2 regions of the Priestia sp. KCTC 13724 genome follow, and region 2 is predicted to be linked to the other one. Evidence: riboswitches for the same ligand, from Rfam matches in the RefSeq annotation. Region 2 holds a riboswitch; the other holds the start of a gene.

Region 1 (5,478 bases), on a different contig from region 2:
GTTAAGTTAGGTAAGTGTGAATGCCCAATTTTTTTCTTGTGACCATATTTTTTTGAAGAGTGTTTCTCTTTTTTATGGGAATGTTTAAACGTTTGAGAAGGTTGATGCTTATTGTAAGAGTGTTTTTCTTTACAGAAACATGTTTTTTTCTTTTCAGAGCGGTGTTTTTTATGAGAGTGTTTTGTGGAATGAGAATGTTTTTTATAAGAACGGTGCTTTTTATGAGAATGCTTTGTAGAGTGAGAGTATTTTTTGCAAGAACGGTGCTTTTTATGAGAGTGCTTTGTGGAGTGAGAGTGTTTTTTGCAAGAGCGGTGCTTTTTATGAGAATGCTTTGTGGAGTGAGAGTGTTTTTTGCAAGAGCGGTGCTTTTTATAAGAGTGCTTTGTAGAGTGAGAGTGTTTTTTGCAAGAACGGTGCTTTTTATGAGAATGCTTTTCTTTACAGAAGCACGTTACTTTTTTGTGAGAACGATGCTTTTTGTGAGAACGTGAGCTTTTCGTACAGTACTTGTTTTCCGTTCTTTTCTCTGTTTTCTTTTCTGTCTTTTTCTCCGTCTTTTTGTGAGAAAGAGCTGTTTTTTTAGATGAACATTTTGAGCTATGACCTTTTGGTTCTTGATACATAAATCTGCCTAGCTCTGATTTTTGTAAAGATTCAGCAGCTTTACGAATACGCTTAGATTGAATATACAATCTAAAAACCTCCTTATGAGAATCATTTTTTTGCCTTTCACCATAAGATACGCTTAATACGCCGTACTTGCTATGAGATAAACGTGGAATTTTAAGAAATAACCAAGGAGTTTCTAGCATCTCGGTGGGAGAGGAGCTCATATAATTTAAAATGTATCCAAAAGGAGGGAAAGAGATGGGAATTGCCACCTATTCTGTTTTTGCTAATGTTCGGGACTTTAAAGAACTAAAGGCCGACATCTGGTCTGAAGATTCCATACCCGCAGTGATGAAAGTTCATAAAAAGAGGTATGAAATAGGCTTAACTCTAAGGGGATCACACATCCGAGAAATGAGAAAGAAATCGTACTATATAGAGTTTTATTCACCAAATAAATTCGGGAAGACCAACGAAATTCATCTCAATGCAGAATATAAAGATCCATCGCTAGTTCGCAATAAACTATCGCTCGATTTCTTTTCAGACCTTGGCGTACTATCACCGAAATCACAGTTTGTTCATCTCACCATTAACGGGAAAAATGAAGGTGTTTATTTACAGTTAGAATCGGTAAACGAGTACTTCTTAACAAAGCGTAGCTTGCCAAAAGGCTCTATCTTTTACGCTGTAGACGGAGATGCCAACTTCTCGTTAATGAGTGATTTGGATGAGAAGCCAAAAGAATCGCTTCAATCAGGATACGAAACAAAAGTAGCGTACGGAAAAGATGAAGAAGCGTTAGAATATTTTATTTATAACTTGAATACATGGACGAATCAAGAGTTTGAAGATAACATTGAAGAGCACTTGGAGGTAGATCGCTATTTAGCCTGGTTGGTGGGAGTAATTTGTCTTCAAAACTTTGATGGTTTTGTTCATAACTATGCTTTGTACCGGAACAGTGATACGAAGTGCTTTGAACTCCTTCCTTGGGACTATGATGCTACGTGGGGGCGCGATGTCAACGGAGATGAAATGGAAAGTAACTATGTGAGAATGGAAGGGTTTAATACGTTAACAGCACGACTTTTGGCCATATCAAAATTTAAGAAACAATATATTGAAAAAATGAATTCTGCGCTAAATCATCAGTTCACTGTTAACTATATGAAACCAAAGATTGAAGCACTCCACCAGCTGATTTTGCCTTATGTAGAGAAAGATCCGTATATACAGCACAAGTTAGCTACTTTTTATCAAGAACCTGCGTTTATTTGTGACTTTATTAAAGACAGAGCAGCCTATATAAGAAAATCAATGAAGTCTTTTTGAATAAATGAGATAATTGAAATTGTTTAGAAAATTCTATTGACATTCTTTGTTATTTTTATTAAAGTATACACAATGAATAATTAACTTAATAAAACTCTTATCCAGAGTGGCGGAGGGACTGGCCCTGCGAAGCCCGGCAACCATCAAACCATATGTTAGTCAGTGAGTTTGAACGGTGCTAATTCCTGTGAAATACGATTGTATTTTAACAATTGTATTTTAACAGATGAGAGAAGTCGTGATTAAGCGAACGCTCTTCCATCTGTGAAGAGTTTTTTTTATTTACTGCAAAGAGGAGAGGACATTATGCATATTGAAACACTACTTGTTCGTTCGGGCGTCAATCGAGACCCTGCTACAGGTTCCATTACAACACCTATTTACCAAGCATCTACGTTTGCACACCCCCGTTTAGGAGAAAGCACAGGATATGACTATGCTAGAACAGCTAATCCAACAAGAACAGCGTTAGAAGATGCAATCACTGCGTTAGAAGAAGGCGAAGTTGGAGCGGCATTTGCTTCGGGAATGGCAGGAGTTATGGCTGTACTTGCTTTGTTTAAAAACGGTGATCATTTAATCGTCTCTGAAGATTTATACGGTGGTACATACAGAGTTTTAAATGATATTTTTGCAGAACAAGGTGTAGAAGTAACGTATGTAAATACAGCTCATTTAGACCAAGTTAAAGCAGTATTAAAGCAGAATACGAAAGCGTTATTTATTGAAACACCGACAAATCCAATGATGCACGTAACGGATTTAAAAGGAATAATTGAACTTGCTAAAGAAAGTAACTTGTTAACAATTGTGGATAATACGTTTATGTCACCTTATTATCAAAGACCTCTTTCTCTTGGAGCGGATATCGTTATTCATAGCGCTAGTAAATACATTGGTGGTCACAATGACGTAGTAGCCGGGTTAGTCGTTGCACGATGTCGTGAGCTAGGTGAAAAAATTCGCTTTTATCAAAATGCAGCAGGTGCAATTTTAAGTCCGCAAGATAGCTGGTTGTTGCTGCGAGGTATTAAAACGCTTGCTTTGCGCATGGAGAAACACAATGAAAATGCGCTGAAAATTGCGAATTGGCTGACTTCACATGAGCTGGTTGAGAAAGTGTACTATCCAGGTCTTGAATCTCATCCAGGCTATCACGTAATGAAGCAACAAGCAGGAGGCTTTGGCGGAATGATTTCCTTCGCTGTAACGGACCCGCAAATTGTGCCAGTCTTACTTGAGAATATAAAGGTGATTACCTTTGCTGAAAGTCTAGGTGGTGTGGAGAGCTTAATGACGTTCCCAGCTCGTCAGACTCACGCAGATATTCCAGAAGAAATACGAAATCGAGTTGGCGTAACGAATTGCTTATTACGCTTATCTGTTGGGATTGAACATGCAGAGGATTTAATTCAAGACTTAAAGGAGGCATTTGATGCATACAACAAATAAACACTCATTTGGTACAAATTTAATTCATGCAAAAACAGGTATTGATGGACATTTTGGAGCGGTAAATGTTCCCATTTATCAAGTGTCTACTTTCAATCTAGAAGACGAAACAAACGGTGGGCGCTATGACTATTCGCGTTCAGGTAATCCAACACGAGAAGCTTTAGAAAATACGATTGCACAGCTTGAAAATGGAGCTGCTGGGTTTGCTTTTTCATCAGGAATGGCCGCTGTATCATCTGTTCTTTGTTTATTTGAAGCAGGCGATGAAATTATCGTTTCAAACGATATCTATGGTGGCACATATCGCGTATTAACAAGATTATTTTCAAAGTTTGGTATTAAAACTACATTTGTCAACATGACAAATGTAGAGGAAGTAGAGGAAGTCATTTCGAGCCAAACAAAAGCGATTTACATTGAAAGCCCATCAAATCCATTCTTACAGGTAACGGATATTAAAAGCGTTGCAGCGTTAGCTAAACGCTATGACCTGTTAACAATCGTTGATAATACGTTTATGACACCTTACTTGCAGCAACCAATTAATTTAGGGGCAAATATCGTCATTCATAGTGCGACAAAGTATATTAGTGGACATAGCGATGTAATTGGTGGATTGGTTGTTGTAAGTGATGAAAAGCTTGCTGATGAAGTAAAGTTTGTTCAAAACGCATTTGGAGCTATTTTAGGGCCACAGGATTGCTTCTTATTTCTACGAGGCATTAAAACATTAAAAGTAAGGTTAGATCAGCAACAACAAACGGCTTTAGAGCTAGCGAAATGGTTTGAAGAGCAACGTGACGTCGAAGCGGTTTATTACCCAGGGCTGAAGACACATCCTGATTATGAATTGATTACTGAGCAGGCAAACGGATACGGAGCAATTATTTCGTTTAAATTAAACAATGATGAACTCGCACAGCATATATTAAAAAACGTGCGCTTATCTTCGATTGGTGTAAGTTTAGGCGCAGTTGAATCCATCTTAACACACCCAGCAACAATGTCTCACGCTAGTATTCCAAAAGAAGTGAGAGATGAAAAAGGTATTACAGAATCGCTGTTACGCTTATCAGTTGGACTGGAAGAGTATGAGGATTTAAAAGAAGATTTTAATAATGCTCTAATTTCTTTTCAAGAAAAAGCCGTAACTAAATAATAATAGAAGAAAAGAGGTTGTTTCTAGATTTAAATAGAAACAACCTCTTTTTTAGCAATTTCTGAGTAGTTTTGTATACAGGTCGATTAAAGCCAGCTGTTCACTATGAGCAAGACTGCTATTGTTAATCCGCTGAACGGCCAGTTCATATTTTACCTCAGGAGATTTACGAACGCGAGGATGCGTCATTTCATCACGTAAATCCTTTTGAATAGCATAGGATAACTTTTCTTTAACGGAAAGATTATCTTGGTTGGAAAAAGAGCGATTTACCCAAAGTTTTTGATAGGCGCTAAACAATTGTTCATCTGATATCACGATGCATAAACTCCTTTTATTAATATACGTATTAGTTTAGCACACATACTCTAGTACCTGTATGTCACTTCTACAGCTGATACAACTGTCAGAGACTGCGTTTGAATCGGTGGAGCAGACCCAAGTGTCTTAGCTGCCACTACATAGCCACCAGGGGGCTGCTGAGTCCGTTCAGTGACTTCCAGCGGAATAGGGTTTAAGGCAACGCCTAGGGTGTCTGCAATAGCCGTTGCTTTCTCTCCAGCGTGCTGAACGGCTTGAGAAAGTGCTTGCTTTTCATAGGGTATCGGATCTTTCACAAAAAAACGAATATCTTCTGCTACGTTTCCACCGCTTGCAACAGAGATAGCGTACACTTCACCAGCTTGTTTAATATCTGCAACATGAACTTCAAATAAATGCTGTACTTCGTATCCAACTAATGTCGTTTTGCCATCAGTGTAGTCATATTTTGGGTTAATAGTAAACGATGCGGTCTCAATATCACTTTGTTCAATTCCAGCATTTTGAAAGCCATCAATCATTGTATTGGAAACGGTAGTGTTTTCTTTTAATGCTTGCTGTACGCTTAGGTTTTCTGTACGAACACCGATAATAAT
Region 2 (5,478 bases):
TTACTAACTGTAATCATGTATGAGCAATCCTCCAAATTCAATATCTATCAAATTATATCATTCTTTCTTTACAAGAGCGATATCAATAGCAATAAATTGAACATAAAGTGTACATGAACCAAGGAATAACGTCAAGGAGGCTCAGCTTTTACTCTATTTCTGGCAGGAGCCGAATGTCTTACGCTCCATTCCACAAGTTTTTTAACTTGTTTTGGGAACGAACAAAAAATATCCGAACGATTGCAGGTTAGCGATCGTTCGGATATCTCATTAACTAAAATACTTATGAATCAGCCTTATTCAAAGATATAAGCCAGTGCACGAATTGCTTGGTCTGGTGTTTCAACGACAACTTGTGCTTTGTTTGAAAGTTCTTTTAAAGGATGGTGCAGTTTTTCTGGACGTACAAGGATAAGGGGCTTGTTAAATGCAACGGCTGTAGCCGCGTCCATTGCGCTATTCCACTGTTTGTATTTTTCACCGAAAAGCGCAATGACTACGTCGGATTTCTTAAGCAGTACTTCTGTGCGCAAGTTGTTAAAAGCTGAAGCGGCTTCATCTTTTAAAATAGCTGAGTCTTGTTTACCTAAAATGACTTCGCCGATATTATCCGAGCGATCATGGTCCGTCATCGGTCCTACAAACGTAATTGGAAGCTTTAAGTCCTCCGCTTGCTTTTTGATATCGTCTCTCCAATTATCATGAATTTGTCCTGCTAAATAAACGACTAATTCCATAACGGCATCCCCTTTATAAAAAAATATATATACGTATAGCTTACCAAAAAAATGAAAAATAAACGAATGGTTTGTTTTAATCTAGACAAATACCTCAAAACAAGGAAAAATAAAAGACGGATTACATAGAAGAGAGGATGAACATTATGTCAGAGAGAGAGGTACTACAGGTTCATAACGTCACGAAAAAGATTGGCAATAAAATTATTTTGGATAACGTATCATTGTCTGTGCGAAAAGGAGAAATCTTTGGGTTACTAGGTCCAAACGGTTCGGGTAAAACTACGCTTATTCGAGCAGTTGTAGGTTTAGTAAGTTCAACAGGAGACGTTACCATTAACAATCATGACCAGCGCAAACAATTTAATGAAGCTGTCAAATCAATTGGTGCAATCATTGAAAACCCGGAGTTTTATGGATATTTGACAGGTTATCAAAATTTAAAGCATTTTGCACGAATGCACGGTGTGTCTGCAAATCGAATCGATGAAGTGGTCGAGCTAACAAGGTTAGAAAAAAGCATTCACCAACCGGTAAAGACTTATTCACTCGGAATGCGTCAGCGCCTCGGAGTTGCACAAGCTATTCTACATAAACCGTCACTACTGCTACTAGATGAGCCTACTAACGGCTTGGATCCAGCAGGAATGATTGAATTTAAAACATATTTAAAGCGGTTGTGCAAAGAAGAAGGAATTTCAATTCTTATTGCTAGCCATTTGTTGAAAGAAGTGGAAGCCTTGTGTGATCGCGTAGGGATTATTCAAGACGGCAGACTGCTATCTGTTCAAGAATTAGCTAAGCGTAATACAGAAGAGAACCTAACGATTGTATTTGCAGTTGATGCTGTAGAAAAAGCAGAAAATCTGCTATCAAATCAAGGCTACACTTGTGCAATAAAAGAAAAGCAGTTTTCTGTACAAGCTCAACCGAAAGAGGCTGCTGCTATTAATAAACTTCTAGTGGAAGAAGGCATTGAAGTATACCAAATTACTCCAATTTATGAATCGCTAGAACAATCGTTTATGTCTGTTACGGGAGGAGATTTCAATGCTTAATTTAATACAAAATGAACATATGAAGTGGTTTATGAAAAAAAGCACGAAAGTCGTATTTCTGGCAATCGCTGTCTTAACGCTTGGAATGGCTCTTATAATGAGAGCTATTACAACAAATGCTGGAATTACAGAAACGTTGCCAGGCTTTGTTGCTTTCACTTCAAACTTTTTAATTATTGTCCAATTTTTTGCTGTAGCCGCTGCTGGATCGATTGTTGCATCTGAATTTGAAAAAGGAACGATTAAACTTCTATTAATTCGTCCTAAGAGTCGCTCAACTATTCTTTTATCCAAATACCTGACTAGCATTTTTATTAGCTTGTACTATTTGGCTGCCTTCTTTTTATTTTCAATCATTTGGGGGATTATTTTCTTTTCAGGAGGAGCTTTTAATGGTCAAGAAGGACAAGGTATCTGGATTGCATATGGTGTTTCATATCTTGAAACCTTTATGATGGTTGCTTTTGCGTTTATGCTATCGTCGGTATTCAGAAATAGTGCATTAGCAGTTGGTCTTGGCATTGTTGTTGGAGTAGGAGCAAAAATGCTTGCTGGAATTTTATCTGAGTTTCAAGTACAGTGGGGAATTATTTTACTGTTTGCTAACACCAACCTTAGTCAATATATGGATGGAAATCAAACGTATTTCCCTGGGATGACCCTACCGTTTTCTCTATTGATTATTATAGCTCATCTACTCTTCTTTGTTGGAACGGCTTGGCTGTTTTTCTTAAAGCGAGACGTAGCGAATTGATATTTGAATTTTCTTTCTTTTTGTTTTTCTACAATAGTGTTTGACAAGGAAAGTAAAAGATATTAAAGTAGTTAAGAGTTAATTTTGAATAATAAATTTAAAAAATATTATACTTCTTATCAAGAGAGACGGAGGGACTGGCCCGATGATGTCTCGGCAACTGACTCACAGAGTGCGGTGCCAAATCCAGCAAACAATTTTGTTTGAAAGATGAGAAGAGCGTATTCTTATAAAGAATTATAAGAGGGCCTCTTCTTGATGAAGAGGTCTTTTATTTATGCAAAGAGGTGTAAACATGGGAAAACAAAAAGAAAACGGTTGGGCACTGCTGCCGCTAGGAGTATTTCTAGCTTTGTTTGTAGGCTCGGGGATTATTACAGGTGATTTTTATAAGCTTCCTGTACTTGTAGCAATTATTGTAGCGGCTATCGTTGCCTTATCGATGAACCGGAAAGAAACGCTAAATGCGAAGGTTGAGCGTTTTGCTAAAGGCGCAGGTCATCCGGACTTGATGATTATGGTCTTTATCTTTATTCTGGCGGGCGCTTTTTCAGAAGTAGCAAGCGGCATGGGAGCGGTTGATTCAACGGTTAACCTTGCTTTATCTGTTTTGCCACAAAGCTTGCTTGTTGTTGGATTATTCTTTATCGGTGCTTTTATCTCACTTGCGATGGGTACTTCTACTGGTACCATTGCGGCTCTAACACCAATTGCAGTTGGAGTAAGTGCTGAAACGGATATTTCTGCAGCACTAGCCGTAGCAGCCGTTATCGGCGGTGCAATGTTTGGAGATAATTTATCCATTATTTCTGATACAACAATTGCTGCGGTTCGTACGCAAAAAACAAAAATGAACGATAAATTTAAAGTGAATTTTCTAATTGTATTACCAGCAGCAATTATTACAATGGTTCTTTTATTAGTAATGACGCTTGGAAATAATTCTAATGTAGATGTTGAAAGTTTTAGCTTTGTAAAAATGCTTCCTTATATAGGAGTGCTGGTTGCAGCATTGCTTGGATTAAATGTGTTAGCAATTTTAACAGGGGGTATTGTTGTAGCTGGAATTATTGGATTGGCAGACGGAAGCTATACGCTAGCAACCTTTGCAAAAGCTATTACAACAGGAATTGGCGGTATGGCTGAACTCATTATTCTCAGCATCTTAATTGGTGGAGTCGTTGAACTTATTAAGTATAATGGAGGGATCCATTTCTTGCTTGGGCTATTAACACGTAATATTAAAACAAGAAAAGGCGCAGAGTTTAGTATTGCTGGATTAGTAAGCGCGACAAATCTTTCGACAGCTAATAACACAATTTCAATTATTACGGTCGGGTCTTTAGCAAAAGAGATTGCAGATGAATACGAAATCGATAACCGTAAGTCAGCAAGTATACTTGACTTATTTTCATGTAGCGTGCAGGGACTTGTTCCATATGGAGCGCAAATGCTAATTGCATCAGAATTTGCAAAAGTATCCTCAGTTGAACTAATGCCATTCGCATTTTATCCAATCTTAACAGCGATATTTGGAATTTTAGCGATTGTCTTTAATTATCCAAAGCTTACTCATAAACAACCTGCTAAAAAACAAATAGCTTAATTTCATCATTTCATTAGGTGACATCAACCGGAAAGAAGGGTTGATGTCATCTTTTTTTAGAGTTAAAATGTTAGAATATTGAAAAAGAGGTGAAAGGATGATTTGTTTTAGGAATCGAGTGTTTCGCTCTGTACAGAATACGGATAACGGTGAAGTATCTTCTCATACGACCTTTCGCTATGAGCAAGAAGGCAGAATTATTCACGCAACGTATGAAGGTGGAGACGTTTTATACGGGACGTTAGTTGGGACTATAGACGAAAAGAGCTGTCTTACATTCCGCTATCAGCATGTTAACATAGCTTATGAAATTCGCGGAGGCACATGCTTTTCTACACCGGAGGTTTTGCCAGACGGAAGGATTTGCCTACATGAAGAGTGGCAATGGTTAGATATAGATCAGACAAAAGGTCGATCAATCACTGAAGAGGTTGTACATAAATAATTAGAAAAAGCGATAGGTTTCTATCGCTTTTTTGAATCGTAAAAATCATAAAAATCTTCGAATTCAACCTCCTTCCATAAATCTGGTTTTTGCTTTAAAGCTACCATAGCTAGTAAAAGTTCAACTCCGCATAAAACAAATAAAATAACCAATCCAAGCATCATTTATGACCACCTTTCGTTATAATAAAAACAGCATAAATGATGAAACGCGTTTCAGAACAAGAGCAAAAGGAGAGAAAAATGGTAAATATTCGAGATATTGCAAAGAAAGCTGGGGTATCCGTTTCTACCGTATCGCGAGTTTTGAACAATCACCCTTATGTAAGCGAAGAGAAGCGAGAGCGTGTACAAGCAGTCGTGGATGAGCTCAACTATGAGCAAAATAGCAATGCGGTTACTTTATCAAAAGGAAAGACTAATCGGATTGCAGTTGTTCTTCCATTTATTAATCACCCATACTTTAGCGTCATACTTGAAGGGGTTTCAAAGCAAGCACTTAGCGCTCACTGTCAGCTTGTATTGTGCCAAACAGCTTACGATGTAAAGAAGGAAATTGAAGCACTTCATATGTTGAAAACCAAGCAGGTAGATGGTGTCATCATTTGCTCTAGAGCAAATGATTGGAGTGTTCTTAGCGAGTATCAATCGTATGGCCCTGTTGTTGTATGCGAAGACGGAAAAGCTAAAAAGGTGTCGTCCGTGTACGTTAATCATTACGCAGCTTTTGAAAAAGCCCTATCTTACCTGCATGAGCACGGACATCAGAAAATTGGTTACTGCGTAGGCAGGATGAGTGGTACAAACAGTGAACAGCGAGCTAATGCTTACGGTGATTTTATGAAGAGGTTGCAAGAACCGATACGAGAAGAGTGGGTA

The links. Region 2 has a riboswitch for S-adenosylmethionine ahead of AC1UFB_RS03050 (Na+/H+ antiporter NhaC family protein). Riboswitches for the same ligand answer to the same signal wherever they lie in the genome.
Region 1: linked by a shared signal. The riboswitch ahead of AC1UFB_RS07530 (trans-sulfuration enzyme family protein) and the one ahead of AC1UFB_RS03050 (Na+/H+ antiporter NhaC family protein) in region 2 are both predicted to bind S-adenosylmethionine.

Annotation. Positions count from the first base shown of each region.
Region 1 is NZ_JBXDLD010000051.1:31,010-36,487, reverse strand. It holds gene AC1UFB_RS07540 (CotG/ExsB N-terminal domain-containing protein) at 1-815, opposite strand, end outside; gene AC1UFB_RS07535 (CotH kinase family protein) at 871-1,947, shown strand; SAM riboswitch class I at 2,042-2,180, shown strand; gene AC1UFB_RS07530 (trans-sulfuration enzyme family protein) at 2,254-3,399, shown strand; gene AC1UFB_RS07525 (trans-sulfuration enzyme family protein) at 3,383-4,561, shown strand; gene AC1UFB_RS07520 (hypothetical protein) at 4,613-4,879, opposite strand; gene AC1UFB_RS07515 (SIMPL domain-containing protein) at 4,930-5,478, opposite strand, start outside.
Region 2 is NZ_JBXDLD010000019.1:5,567-11,044, reverse strand. It holds gene AC1UFB_RS03070 (ABC-F family ATP-binding cassette domain-containing protein) at 1-17, opposite strand, end outside; gene AC1UFB_RS03065 (YtoQ family protein) at 297-737, opposite strand; gene AC1UFB_RS03060 (ABC transporter ATP-binding protein) at 884-1,795, shown strand; gene AC1UFB_RS03055 (ABC transporter permease) at 1,788-2,549, shown strand; SAM riboswitch class I at 2,663-2,766, shown strand; gene AC1UFB_RS03050 (Na+/H+ antiporter NhaC family protein) at 2,845-4,155, shown strand; gene AC1UFB_RS03045 (avidin-fold protein) at 4,253-4,600, shown strand; gene AC1UFB_RS03040 (hypothetical protein) at 4,621-4,764, opposite strand; gene AC1UFB_RS03035 (LacI family DNA-binding transcriptional regulator) at 4,843-5,478, shown strand, end outside.